3 regions of the Serratia bockelmannii genome follow, and region 2 is predicted to be linked to each of the others. Evidence: predicted binding sites of a transcription regulator. Region 2 holds the regulator's gene; each other region holds the start of a gene.
What was found. Region 2 encodes LexA, which represses DNA repair genes until DNA is damaged. Its sites were predicted from a motif close to TNCTGTATGTACATACAGNA; they were not measured.
Positions count from the first base shown of each region.

Region 1: rmuC (DNA recombination protein RmuC) is a predicted target of LexA. The motif match lies at 2,589-2,608, and genes of this name have one in related genera.
Region 3: uvrB (excinuclease ABC subunit UvrB) is a predicted target of LexA. The motif match lies at 1,540-1,559, and genes of this name have one in related genera.

Region 1 covers NZ_CP196512.1:259,819-263,913, forward strand. The annotation lists gene udp (uridine phosphorylase) at 86-847, shown strand; gene ACSJLU_RS01215 (tyrosine-protein phosphatase) at 1,142-1,924, shown strand; gene ACSJLU_RS01220 (DedA family protein) at 2,004-2,534, shown strand; gene rmuC (DNA recombination protein RmuC) at 2,675-4,095, shown strand, end outside.
Region 2 covers NZ_CP196512.1:4,731,486-4,735,580, reverse strand. The annotation lists gene plsB (glycerol-3-phosphate 1-O-acyltransferase PlsB) at 1-1,335, opposite strand, end outside; gene ACSJLU_RS22495 (diacylglycerol kinase) at 1,484-1,852, shown strand; gene lexA (transcriptional repressor LexA) at 1,955-2,563, shown strand; gene dinF (MATE family efflux transporter DinF) at 2,667-4,004, shown strand.
Region 3 covers NZ_CP196512.1:1,308,392-1,312,486, reverse strand. The annotation lists gene uvrB (excinuclease ABC subunit UvrB) at 1-1,431, opposite strand, end outside; gene ACSJLU_RS06275 (hypothetical protein) at 1,963-2,085, opposite strand; gene ACSJLU_RS06270 (ATP-binding cassette domain-containing protein) at 2,544-3,266, shown strand; gene bioD (dethiobiotin synthase) at 3,295-3,969, opposite strand; gene bioC (malonyl-ACP O-methyltransferase BioC) at 3,962-4,095, opposite strand, start outside.

The DNA of each region.
Region 1 (4,095 bases), 750 kb from region 2:
GACTATCGTCACGAAATTAAGCGGCGATTTTCAGTAGAGTGCTTTTTTGTTCCTCCCAATAAACATGATCCATGAGGAGTCTCGTATGTCTCAGTCTGATGTTTTTCATCTCGGCCTCACCAAGAACGATTTACAAGGGGCCCAGCTTGCCATCGTGCCGGGCGATCCGCAGCGCGTAGAGAAGATTGCCAAGCTGATGGAAAATCCGGTGCATCTGGCCTCCCATCGTGAATTCACCACCTGGCGCGCAGAGCTGGACGGCAAGGCGGTGATCGTCTGCTCCACCGGTATCGGCGGCCCGTCTACCTCTATCGCGGTGGAAGAGCTGGCGCAGCTGGGCATTCGCACCTTCCTGCGCATCGGCACCACCGGCGCCATTCAGGCCAATATCAACGTCGGTGACGTGCTGGTGACTACGGCGGCGGTACGCCTCGACGGTGCCAGCCTGCACTTTGCGCCGATGGAGTTTCCGGCGGTCGCGGACTTCGCCTGCACCACTGCGCTGGTGGAAGCGGCCAAGGCCAGCGGCGCGACCACCCACATTGGCGTGACCGCTTCTTCCGATACTTTCTACCCGGGCCAGGAACGTTACGACACCTACTCCGGCCGCGTGGTCAGCCGTTTTAAAGGCTCGATGGAAGAGTGGCAGGCGATGGGCGTGATGAACTATGAAATGGAATCCGCCACGCTGCTGACCATGTGCGCCAGCCAGGGCCTGCGCGCCGGCATGGTGGCTGGGGTGATCGTTAACCGCACCCAGCAAGAGATCCCGAACGCCGAAACCATGAAAAACACGGAAAGCAAAGCGGTGCAGATCGTGGTGGATGCCGCCCGCCGTCTGCTGTAATCACCTCCCCTCAACGGGCCGCTGACGCGGCCCGTTGAGGTTGATGACAAACCTCATGCCATTGCCGGGTTTGCAAAGAGCTGCGGATAACAAACAGGGAAAATCAATTCATTGATTTTCGGCTGATGACCACAAAGGAGGAAAAACCGCGTTTTTTCCTCCTTTGTCAACGAACTGAACGGGCCGCTGACGCGGCCCGTTTTTCCATTCGCGGCGAATCTGTTACGGTGATACTCCTCAGCGCTGCGCCGATGGCTGCCGCGCGTTGTCATAACAAAAACAACGAGGACGTTTATGACCGCCCAGATCCTGCTTCATCCTTCGCTTGCGCCGCTCGACGGCGGCATTAACTTCCGTGACTTCGGCGGCAACGGCGTGGCCGACGGGCGCCGCATCAAACGCGGCCTGCTGTTCCGCTCCGGTTCTCTCGAACGGCTGACGGAAAGCGACTGCACTTTCCTCGCTGGAGTGCCGGTACGTTCCGTGCTGGACTACCGCGATGCCGACGAAGTGCAGGCCAAACCGGATATTCTGTGGAATGGCGCCGACTATCACCACGTGCCGGCTAACCCGCTGAGCAGCGAAGTTAACGCCAACCTGGAAAAGCTCACCAACGAAACGCTGGCCGCTTTCGACGCCCGGGCGTTCATGCTGGAGCTGTATCGCCGCCTGCCGTTCGGCAATGCGGCCTATCAGCGGCTGGCGCAGCTGTTGAGCAACCCTGGCGGCGGCGCGATCGTGCAGCACTGCGCGGTCGGCAAGGATCGCACTGGGGTCGGTTCGGCGCTGGTGCTGTTCGCGCTGGGCGCCGACGAAGCGACGGTGCTGGAAGACTATCTGCTGACTGAAACCACGCTGGCCACTTTCCGCGAGCAGATGCTGGATCAGCTGTCTATCAAGCTGAATGCGGCGGCGCTGGAGCAATTCGCCTACGTGCTCAGCGCGCGCGAGGAGTTCCTGATGACGGCGCTGGGCTGCATCCGCCAGCAATACGGCTCCACTGACCGCTGGCTGGAAGCGGAATACGGCCTGGGCGCGGCCCAGCGCGAAGCGCTGCAGGCGTTCTACCTCGAGTAAATTGCCGCGTGTTTAGCCGGGGTTTAACTCGCCCCGGCTTACCCTAGGCGGCGAACCATCGCGTATCAGGAGCCCTGCATTGAGCCTCAATGACGTTATCAACTGGGTCAGTGACGTCGTGCGTCAGCACGAAGGCTGGGCCATTCCCATCATCTTCTTCCTGGCGTTCGGTGAGTCGCTGGCGTTTTTGTCGCTGCTGCTGCCGGCCACGGTGATCCTGCTGGCGCTGGGCGCGCTGATCGGCGAAAGCGGCATCGCCTTTTGGCCGATTTGGGTCGCCGCCGCCGCCGGGGCGTTTTTCGGCGACTGGCTCTCTTACTGGATCGGCTATCACTATCAGGATCGCGTGGCCCATATGTGGCCGCTGTCGCGCAATCCGCAGCTGCTGGCGCGCGGCCATGCCTTCTTTGAGCGCTGGGGCGTGCTGGGCATTTTCATCGGCCGCTTTTTCGGCCCGCTGCGCGCCGTGGTGCCGCTGGTGGGCGGCATTTGCGGCATGCCGCAGCGCTATTTCCAACTGGCCAACGTCACGTCGGCGATGATCTGGGCGTTCGGCATTCTGGCGCCGGGGGCGTTCGGCATCAAGTGGCTCAGCCAGTGGCTGGGCTGATTTCTCGCTAAATTGCGTAGCGCCGCGCAATATTGTGCGCGGCGGGCAAAATCAGGCTGGACATCCATACAGCCTCCCCTTAACGTGACGGGCAATGGGCGTGCGAAACGCCGGAACGGCAAGGTGCAACAGGAGGCAGGGTGGATACCAGTCTGATTTATGGGATTGGCGGCGTCGCGATCGGCATGCTGTTGGGGTGGCTGATCGCCAGTCTGCGGGTGCAGCAGACGAATGCGCAACATGAAACCGAACTGCGGTTGCTGGAGCAAGCATTGCAGCAGGCGCAGCAGGAAACGGCCGTGCGGCAGGAGGCCCTGCAGCGCCACGAACAGCAGTCGCGCCAGAGCGAGCTGGAGCTGCGCAACCTGCACAGCCAGCTGGCGGCCGGACATGAGAAGCTGCAACAGCTCAATCATTGGCGCAACGAATGCGAACTGCTCAATCAGGAGCTGCGCGCCCAGCGCGAGGTTAACAGCGCGCAGGAGGCCGAGCTGCGCGAAGTCACCATCCGTCTGGAAGAGACGCGTATGGCGGCGGAGGAGAAGCAACGCCTGCTGATCAACAGCGAACAGCGCCTCACCACCCAGTTTGAAAATCTCGCCAACCGCATTTTTGAACACAGCGGCCGCAAGGTGGACGAGCAAAATAAGCAAAGCCTGGATCGTTTACTGCTGCCGCTGCGCGAACAGCTGAACGGTTTCCGCCGCCAGGTTCAGGACAGCTTTGGCCAGGAGGCGCGGGAGCGCCACACGCTGACGCACGAGATACGCAATCTGCAGCAGTTGAACGCGCAGATGGCGCGCGAGGCGATCAACCTCACCAAGGCGCTGAAAGGCGACAACAAAACGCAGGGCAACTGGGGCGAGGTGGTGCTGAGCCGGGTGCTGGAAGCCTCTGGCCTGCGCGAAGGGCATGAGTATGAAACGCAGGTCAACGTGCGGGTGGATCACCAGAGCCGCATGCAGCCCGATGTGATCGTACGCCTGCCGCAGGGCAAGGATGTGGTGATCGACGCCAAGATGTCGCTGATCGCCTACGAGCGCTATTTCAACGGCGAGGATGAGGCGGAGCGCGAGGCGGCGCTGAGCGAACATATCGCCTCGCTGCGCGGCCACATCCGCATGCTGGGCCGCAAGGACTATCAGCAACTGCCGGGGCTGCGCTCGCTGGACTATGTGCTGATGTTCATTCCGGTCGAGCCCGCCTTCCTGCTGGCTATCGATCGCGAGCCGGAGTTGATCAGCGAAGCGCTCAAGCACAACATCATGCTGGTCAGCCCGACCACGCTGCTGGTGGCGCTGCGTACCATCACCAACCTGTGGCGTTATGAGCATCAGAGCCAAAATGCCCAGCGCATCGCCGATCGCGCGGCGAAACTGTATGACAAGATGCGGCTGTTCGTGGACGATATGTCCGTGCTGGGGCAGAGCCTGGACAAGGCGCAGGGCAGTTATCGTCAGGCGATGAACAAACTGAGCGAAGGCCGTGGTAATCTTATCGGCCAAATTGAAGGTTTCCGCGCGCTGGGGGTTGAGGTCAAACGGCCGATCAACCCGCTGCT
Region 2 (4,095 bases):
TTTTTCCTTGGTGGCGCCGCGCAGCTCTTTGGCGTAGGTGCCCACTTCCATCACATGCTCGTAGCCGATGTAGATCGGCACCAGCGTGATCGGACGGGCGCCGCCGCGCAGCATCGCCTGGATGGTCATCGACAGGGTGCCGGTTTTCGGTTCCAGTAGACGCCCGGTGCGGGAACGGCCGCCTTCCACGAAATATTCCACCGAGTAACCGCGAGTGAACAGCTCGCCGAGGTATTCGCGGAACACCGTCGAGTACAGCTTGTTGCCTTTAAAGGTGCGGCGGATGAAGAACGCGCCCAGGCGACGGAAGATCGGGCCGGCCGGCCAGAAGTTGAGGTTGATGCCCGCAGCGATGTGCGGCGGCACCAGGCCCTGGTGATACAGCACGTAGGACAGCAGCAGATAGTCCATGTGACTGCGGTGGCAGGGCACGTAGACGATCTCGTGGCCGTCCTGCGCCAGCTGGCGCACGCGCTCGGCGTTGGTGACGTTGATGCCCTGATACAGCCGGTTCCAGGTCCAGCTCAGCACGCGGTCGGACAGACGCACGGTTTCGTAGGAGAAATCGGCGGCGATCTCTTCCATCAGCGCGATGGCGTTCTGCTGGGCCTTCTCGTGCGAGATCTTCTTGCTGCGCGCTTCGTCCTCGACCGCTTTTTCGATCGCTTTGGACGCCAACAGCTTGTTGAACAGGTCCTGACGGGCCGGCAGGCTCGGGCCTACCGCGGCCAGGCGCTGACGCGAGAAGTGCATGCGCGCCACGCGCGCCAGTTTCTGCGCGATGGTTTTATCCGTGCCGTGTTCGGTAGCCATGCGGCGCAGCGAAACGGTGTTGGAGAAGCGCACGAAGCTGTCGCGGCCGAGCCACAGCACGGCGAAGAATTTTTGCACGCCGTTCAACAGACGCAGGTGCGGCGTGCCGTGGCCTTCGCGGCCCGGCGAGCGGCCGAACATGACCGAAACCGGCAGCATCTGAATGTCGAGATCGGGATTGCTGCGATGCAGATCCAGGTAGTCGTGGAACAGCTTTACCGACTCTTCTTTCGGGGTGTAGTAGCGGAACACGCGCGGGCCGTCGTGAATGAACACGTAGCTCGGCAGCACGGTGCCGTCGATCTCCAGCGCGTTGAGCGGATCGGGCAGATCCTGCGCCAGGCACTGGGTGCGCAGCGTCAGCAAATCCGCCTTGGAATTGTAAGGTAAAACATACAAAATCGGCCGTGAGGGATCCAACCCTAGCTCGGTGACCGGATCTGAAGGGATGACCTTACTTCTTACCAACAATTTAAGTGGTAAATTCAATATTTTATAATAAATTTTACGCCAACCTGACATAACAACGTGAAGCCTCTTGTTAGCAATGCGCCGCAAGCATACCAGAAACCGGGTAGCAGATCTGTGGTGTTCGAAAACCGAGAGCCGTCAGCGCGGACTGTTCTAGACTCTTTTTATTATGACCGACCTCTGAGAAAGGCACGAAAACATGGCAAACCAAGCAACCGGATTGACCCGCATCATTAAGGCCGCCGGCTATTCTTATAAAGGGCTTTCCGCCGCCTGGCAACACGAGGCGGCGTTCCGCCAGGAACTGGTGGTGACCCTCCTGGCTATCATACTGGCTGTCTGGCTGGACGTGGGTGCGATAGCGCGCATTTTATTGATCGGATCGGTGGCGCTGGTGATGATCGTCGAGATCCTGAACAGCGCGATCGAGGCGGTGGTGGATCGCATCGGCAGCGAACACCATGAGCTGTCCGGGCGGGCCAAGGACATGGGATCGGCGGCGGTGTCGCTGGCGATCGTGCTGGCGCTGTTCGTTTGGGGCACGGTCTTGTGGCAGCATTTTGGCTGACGAAAGTCGCCTACTGACTGATTTTTATTTATTCTTCGGTTCCCAATCCGCGCTTACCTGTATATACTCACAGCAAGACTGTATAAACAAACAGGGGGCGGAATGAAAGCACTAACTACCAGACAGCAAGAGGTCTACGATCTGATTCGCGATCATATTTCGCAAACGGGCATGCCGCCAACGCGTGCCGAGATCGCGATGCGTCTGGGGTTCCGTTCGCCTAACGCCGCCGAAGAGCACCTGAAGGCGCTGGCACGCAAAGGCGTGATCGAAATCGTCTCCGGTGCGTCGCGCGGTATCCGCCTGCTGATGGAAGAAGAAGAAGGGCTGCCGCTGATCGGCCGCGTCGCCGCCGGCGAGCCGCTGCTGGCGCAGCAGCACATCGAAGGGCACTACCAGGTGGATCCTTCCCTGTTTAAACCGAGCGCCGATTTCCTGTTGCGGGTGAACGGCATGTCGATGCGCGACATCGGCATTCTGGACGGCGATCTGCTGGCGGTGCACAAAACGCAAGACGTGCGCAACGGCCAGGTCGTGGTCGCGCGCATCGAAGACGAAGTGACGGTCAAGCGCTTGAAAAAGCACGGTAACGTGGTTGAGCTGCTGCCGGAGAACAATGAATTCCAACCGATCGTGGTCGATCTGCGCCAGCAGAATTTCACGATCGAAGGGCTGGCGGTCGGCGTGATCCGCAACGGCGACTGGATTTAATCGCCGCGCCATCACCGCCGCTCCCTGTATCAATCGCCCCTGTTTTGGGGCGTTTTTGTTTCTGACCTCGCCCTTCGTCACTCTGTCACAGGAACATCCCATCATGCGCCTGATTTCCGCCTTCACCAGCGACACCGATAAAGCCCTGTGGCGCCTCGCCCTGCCGATGATTTTCTCCAATATCACCGTGCCGCTGCTCGGGCTGGTGGACACCGCGGTGATCGGCCACCTCGACAGCCCGATCTATTTGGGAGGCGTGGCGATCGGCGCGGTGGCGACCAGCTTCCTGTTCATGCTGCTGCTGTTCCTGCGCATGAGCACCACCGGCCTCGCGGCGCAGGCGCTGGGAGCGAAGAACCCGCAGGCGCTGGCACGCGCCTTTATGCAACCGCTGCTGCTGGCGTTGTTGGCCGGGGGGGCGATCGTCCTGTTGCGCTACCCGCTGATTGAACTGGCGCTGCGGATCGTCGGCGGCGATGGCGAGGTGCTGGAGCAGGCGCGGCGTTTTCTTGAGATCCGCTGGTTGAGCGCACCGGCGGCGCTGGCCAACCTGGTGCTGCTGGGCTGGCTGCTCGGCGTGCAGTACGTGCGTGCGCCGGTGATCCTGCTGATCGTCGGCAACCTGCTGAACATCGTGCTGGATATCTGGCTGGTGATGGGCCTGGGCTGGAACGTACGAGGGGCGGCGGCGGCCACCGCCATCGCCGAATATGCCACGCTATTGCTCGGCCTGTGGCTGGCGTGGCGAGTGATGCGTCTGCGCGGTATTACCCTGGCGATGCTGCGTCAGGCCTGGCGTGGCGATCTGCGCCGCCTGCTGGCGCTCAATCGCGACATCATGTTGCGCTCATTGCTGCTGCAGCTGTGTTTTGCGTCGCTGACCATTTTCGGCGCTCGCCTGGGGAGCGATGTGGTGGCGGTTAACGCGGTGTTGATGAACCTGCTGACGTTTACCGCCTATGCGCTCGACGGCTTCGCTTATGCGGTGGAGGCCCATTCCGGCCACGCCTACGGTGCCCGGGACGGCAGCCAACTGCGTAAGGTGTGGCACGCGGCCTGCAGGCAGGCTGGGCTGGTCGCGTTGGCTTTCGGCCTGGCGTATGCCGTTACCGGCCAGCAGATCGTGGCGGCGTTGACCTCCTTGCCGGAGCTGCGTGCGTTGGCCGCCCACTATTTACCGTGGCAGGTTATTCTGCCGCTGGTCGGGGTGTGGTGCTATTTGCTGGACGGCATGTTTATCGGTGCCACGCGCGGCGCCGAGATGCGTAACAGTATGGCGGTGGCCGCGGCAGGATATGGTCTGACGCTGTTCAGCGTGCCGCTGCTAGGCAACCACGGGCTCTGGCTGGCGCTGGCGGTGTTTCTGACGTTGCGTGGCGTGGCGCTGGGTTGGATTTGGCACCGTCATCAGGTGCGCGGCAGCTGGTTTGCTGCACGTTAGACCGGACGCTTTGTTGGGTTAATTATTAATTTATCTTATGTTTTTATTCATGTTTGCTTACATGTTTTCAGCCTGAATATTTCCGGTTTAG
Region 3 (4,095 bases), 1.8 Mb from region 2:
GTGCAGGTAGCGCACGCGCTCGCCATGCTCTTCCAGGTATTCGGTCAGGTCTTCCGCCATGCGTTTAGTCAGGGTGGTCACCAGCACGCGCTCGTTGATCGTCGCGCGCTTGCGGATCTCGGAGAGCAGATCGTCCACCTGGGTGGCGACCGGTCGCACTTCCACGATCGGATCCAGCAACCCGGTCGGCCGCACCACCTGATCGATCAGATCGCCGCCGGATTTCTCCAGCTCATATTTGCCCGGCGTCGCGGAAACATAGATGGTCTGCGGCGCCAGCGCCTCGAACTCCTCGAAGCGCAGCGGGCGGTTGTCCAGCGCCGACGGCAAACGGAAGCCGTACTCCACCAGCGTTTCCTTGCGCGCGCGGTCGCCCTTGAACATCGCGCCGATCTGCGGAATGGTCACGTGGGATTCGTCGACCACCAGCAGGCCGTCCGCCGGCAGGTAGTCGAACAGCGTCGGCGGCGGCTCGCCCTCGGCGCGCCCGGACAGATAGCGCGAGTAGTTTTCGATGCCCGAGCAGTAACCCAGCTCGTTCATCATCTCCAGATCGAACTGGGTGCGCTGCGTCAGGCGCTGCTCTTCCAGCAGCTTGCTGTTGGCCAGCAGCACCTTGCGGCGGTCCGCCAGATCAACCTTGATCTCTTCCATCGCCTGCATGATCCGCTCACGCGGCGTCACGTAGTGCGATTTCGGGTAGATGGTAAAACGCGGCACCACCTGCTCAATCTGCCCGGTCAGCGGATCGAACAGCGACAGCCGTTCCACTTCTTCATCGAACAGTTCGACGCGCAGCGCCAGCTCGTCTGATTCCGCCGGGAAGATATCGATCACCTCGCCGCGCACGCGGAAGGTGGCGCGCTGGAAAGCCTGATCGTTGCGGGAATACTGCAGCTCCGCCAGGCGGCGCAAAATGGATCGCTGATCGATGATCATGCCCTGAGTCAGGTGCAGCATCATCTTCAGGTAAAGATCCGGATCGCCCAGGCCGTAGATCGCCGACACCGACGCCACCACCACCACGTCGCGCCGCTCCAGCAGTGCCTTGGTGGCGGAAAGACGCATCTGCTCGATGTGCTCGTTCACCGAAGCATCTTTTTCAATGAAGGTGTCGGAGCTGGGCACGTAGGCTTCCGGCTGGTAGTAGTCGTAGTAGGAGACGAAGTACTCCACCGCATTCTCCGGGAAAAACGCTTTCATTTCACCGTACAGCTGCGCCGCCAGCGTCTTGTTCGGCGCCAGTACCATGGTCGGCCGATTCAGATCGGCTATCACGTTGGCGATAGTGAACGTCTTGCCCGAACCGGTAACCCCCAGCAGCGTCTGGTGCGCCAGGCCGTCTTCCAGCCCCTCTTCCAGCTTGCGGATGGCTTCCGGCTGATCGCCGGCCGGTTTGAACTCGGAATGCAGTTTGAAAAGTTTACTCATTGCTCGGCTACCCTGTGGAGATGCGCGCGCTCAGGCGGCCAGCCGGCTCTGCGCCGGATATGGCCCCTAATTATGGAAAGTGTCGGCGATTTGCGCCAGTGCCCATGATACTGGATATAAAACCAGCTTCAAGCGGATTCGTCGCTGCACCCGGCACTGCGGCAATGTCATTGCACCGTGACGTTACAGCCGGGTGACATTTTTATTGTCAATAACAGATTTATCCCCAGAACTTGCCGCGAATTAACTTATTGATAGCACCGCGTCGAAAAATCATACATAGAGACCTGATCAATACCCCTGCGTCTTGATTTTAGTTAATATATTGATATATAAAAGTTTTAATAAAAAGACGAGAATGCGGGCAAAGCGAACAGAACCCGCGTCCGCTCTCGCTTTACAGCGTTTTTCTAAATCTAATACACAAGGTTATCCACAGGAATAGTGGATAACTCTCACCGTCCCGCCCGGGGCGGGAGTTACGGAAAGAAAGCTTTTCGCCCTTTACACCCGCTAAAATGGCTTTTTTAGTTATTTTTTCATAAAAATATCGCTTTGTTTATGCCGATTAATACTAAAAATCCCCATTGCCAAAATCGCATCGGCCCCTTTCTCGCGGATCGCTCTTGACGGCGGCACAATGCCTTGCACCATGTCCTCACCAAAGGGCACCACATGAGTGCAAAAAACGTCCGGGTTAACTTCTCGGCGTATTTTCAGGCCACCGCGGCAGAGCGCATCAGGCCTGGCAGAGGGTTAACAAAGCGATAACATCCCCCCTTTTCGGCCAGTAGCAAAACTGGCCTGGGAGTTGCTTTATCTTTCAGCGTGCGAACGAGGCGCGACAGCATAATGCGCTGCCGAATGCGGCGTGCAACCGCCGCCTGGCTACCCCTCGTAAAAGCGCGAGAACGACACCAAGTCGTCATAAACGTCGTTTTTCACGACATACTGACTGTCTTTCCGTCCACCGCAGACATTGCTCAGGTGAATCGGATGGACGGCATTTTGTTCCAGACATTGCCACACTCGGGAAATCAACCGCCAATGCGGCCTTTGTTGCACCCCACCAACGAGTGGATGGGCGCCTGTGTCTATGAGGAGAATGCCAAATGCTGAGCCTGAGATCGGTCAATCAATTTTACGGGCAAAATCATACCCTGTGGGACATCAACCTGGAGCTGCCGCGCGGCCAGTGTACCGTGCTGCTTGGGCGCAACGGCGTGGGCAAGACCACGCTGGTCAATTGCATCATGGGGCATGTGCCGGTGGTGAGCGGCAGCATGACCTGGCAGCCCGCGGATCAGCCGCCGCAAAATCTGCTGCTGCAACCGATGGAGCGCCGCGCCGCACTCGGCATCAGCCTCGTCCCGCAAGGGCGGCAACTCTTCTCGCAGCTGAGCGTGGAGGAGAATCTGCAGGTGGCGCAGATGGCCGGGCGCGGTGCCCCTCGCCGCATTCCGCCGCTGATCTACAGCCTGTTTCCCAATTTGCGCCAGATGCGTACCCGCCGCGCCGGCGATCTGTGCGAAGGCGCTCAACGCCAGTTGGCGATCGGTCGTGCGCTGGCGCAGGAGCCGGCGCTGCTGATCCTCGACGAACCGACGACGGGCGTGCCCCCTTCAATCGCCGCCGACATCGGCAACGTGATCCGCAGGCTCAACTATGAGTTGGGCATGACCATTTTACTGGTAGAGCATCAGCTGCCGTTCGTGCGCCGGGTGGCGGATCGTTTTTGTCTGTTGGATAGCGGTCGCACCGTGGCGCACGGCGCGCTGGCGCAGCTGGATGAGGCGCTGATCGGCGCCGGGCTGGCGGGACAGGAAGGAAGATGAGGGGGAGTCCCCCTCATGGGGCGTTTGTTTATAGCAGGCTGATATCCAGATACTCCCCCAGCGGCGCCCGTTCGGCCTGCGGCAGGTGCGGTATTTCGCCCAGCAGCGGCGCGGGCAGCATGCGGCGCAGCGTGGCCAGGTATTCCTGATGCCGCCGCCCCGGGGGCGCCACGTCGTTGGCGATCCAACCGGCCAGCGTCAACCCCGCCTGTTGCACCGCCAGCGCCGTCAGCACTGCGTGGTTGATGCAGCCCAGTTTAATGCCCACCACCAGGATCACCGGCAATTGTTCCTGCTGCACCCAGTCGGCGAAGGTGTACTCCGCCGACAGCGGAGTAAACCACCCGCCGGCGCCTTCGACCAGCACCCAGTCGGCGCGCTGCTCCAGCCGGCGCAGGCCGTCGGACAGCCGCGCCGCGTCGATCGGCCGACCTTCATCGGCGCTGACGATATGCGGCGAGGTCGGTTCGGCAAAAACGTAAGGGTTCACTTCGTCGTAACGGAGCGCCACGCCGCTGTTGGCTTGCAGCGCCAGCGCGTCGCCGTTGCGCAGCCCCTCGGCGGTCATCTCGCTGCCGGAGGCCACCGGCTTATAGCCGGCGCTGCGGTAGCCCGCCCGGTTGGCGGCCTGCAACAAGGCGCTGCTGGCAACGGTCTTCCCCACCTCGGTGTCGGTGCCGGTCACGAACCAACGTTTAATCACGATAAATCACTCCATAAGCCAGATGATAGCTGAGGGGGAACTGCCCCTGCCGGCACGGGTAAGCCGCCTGCAACGCGGCGAGACGGCCTCGCGACATCAGGCCGCCCTCGCGCCCCTGATGCAGAT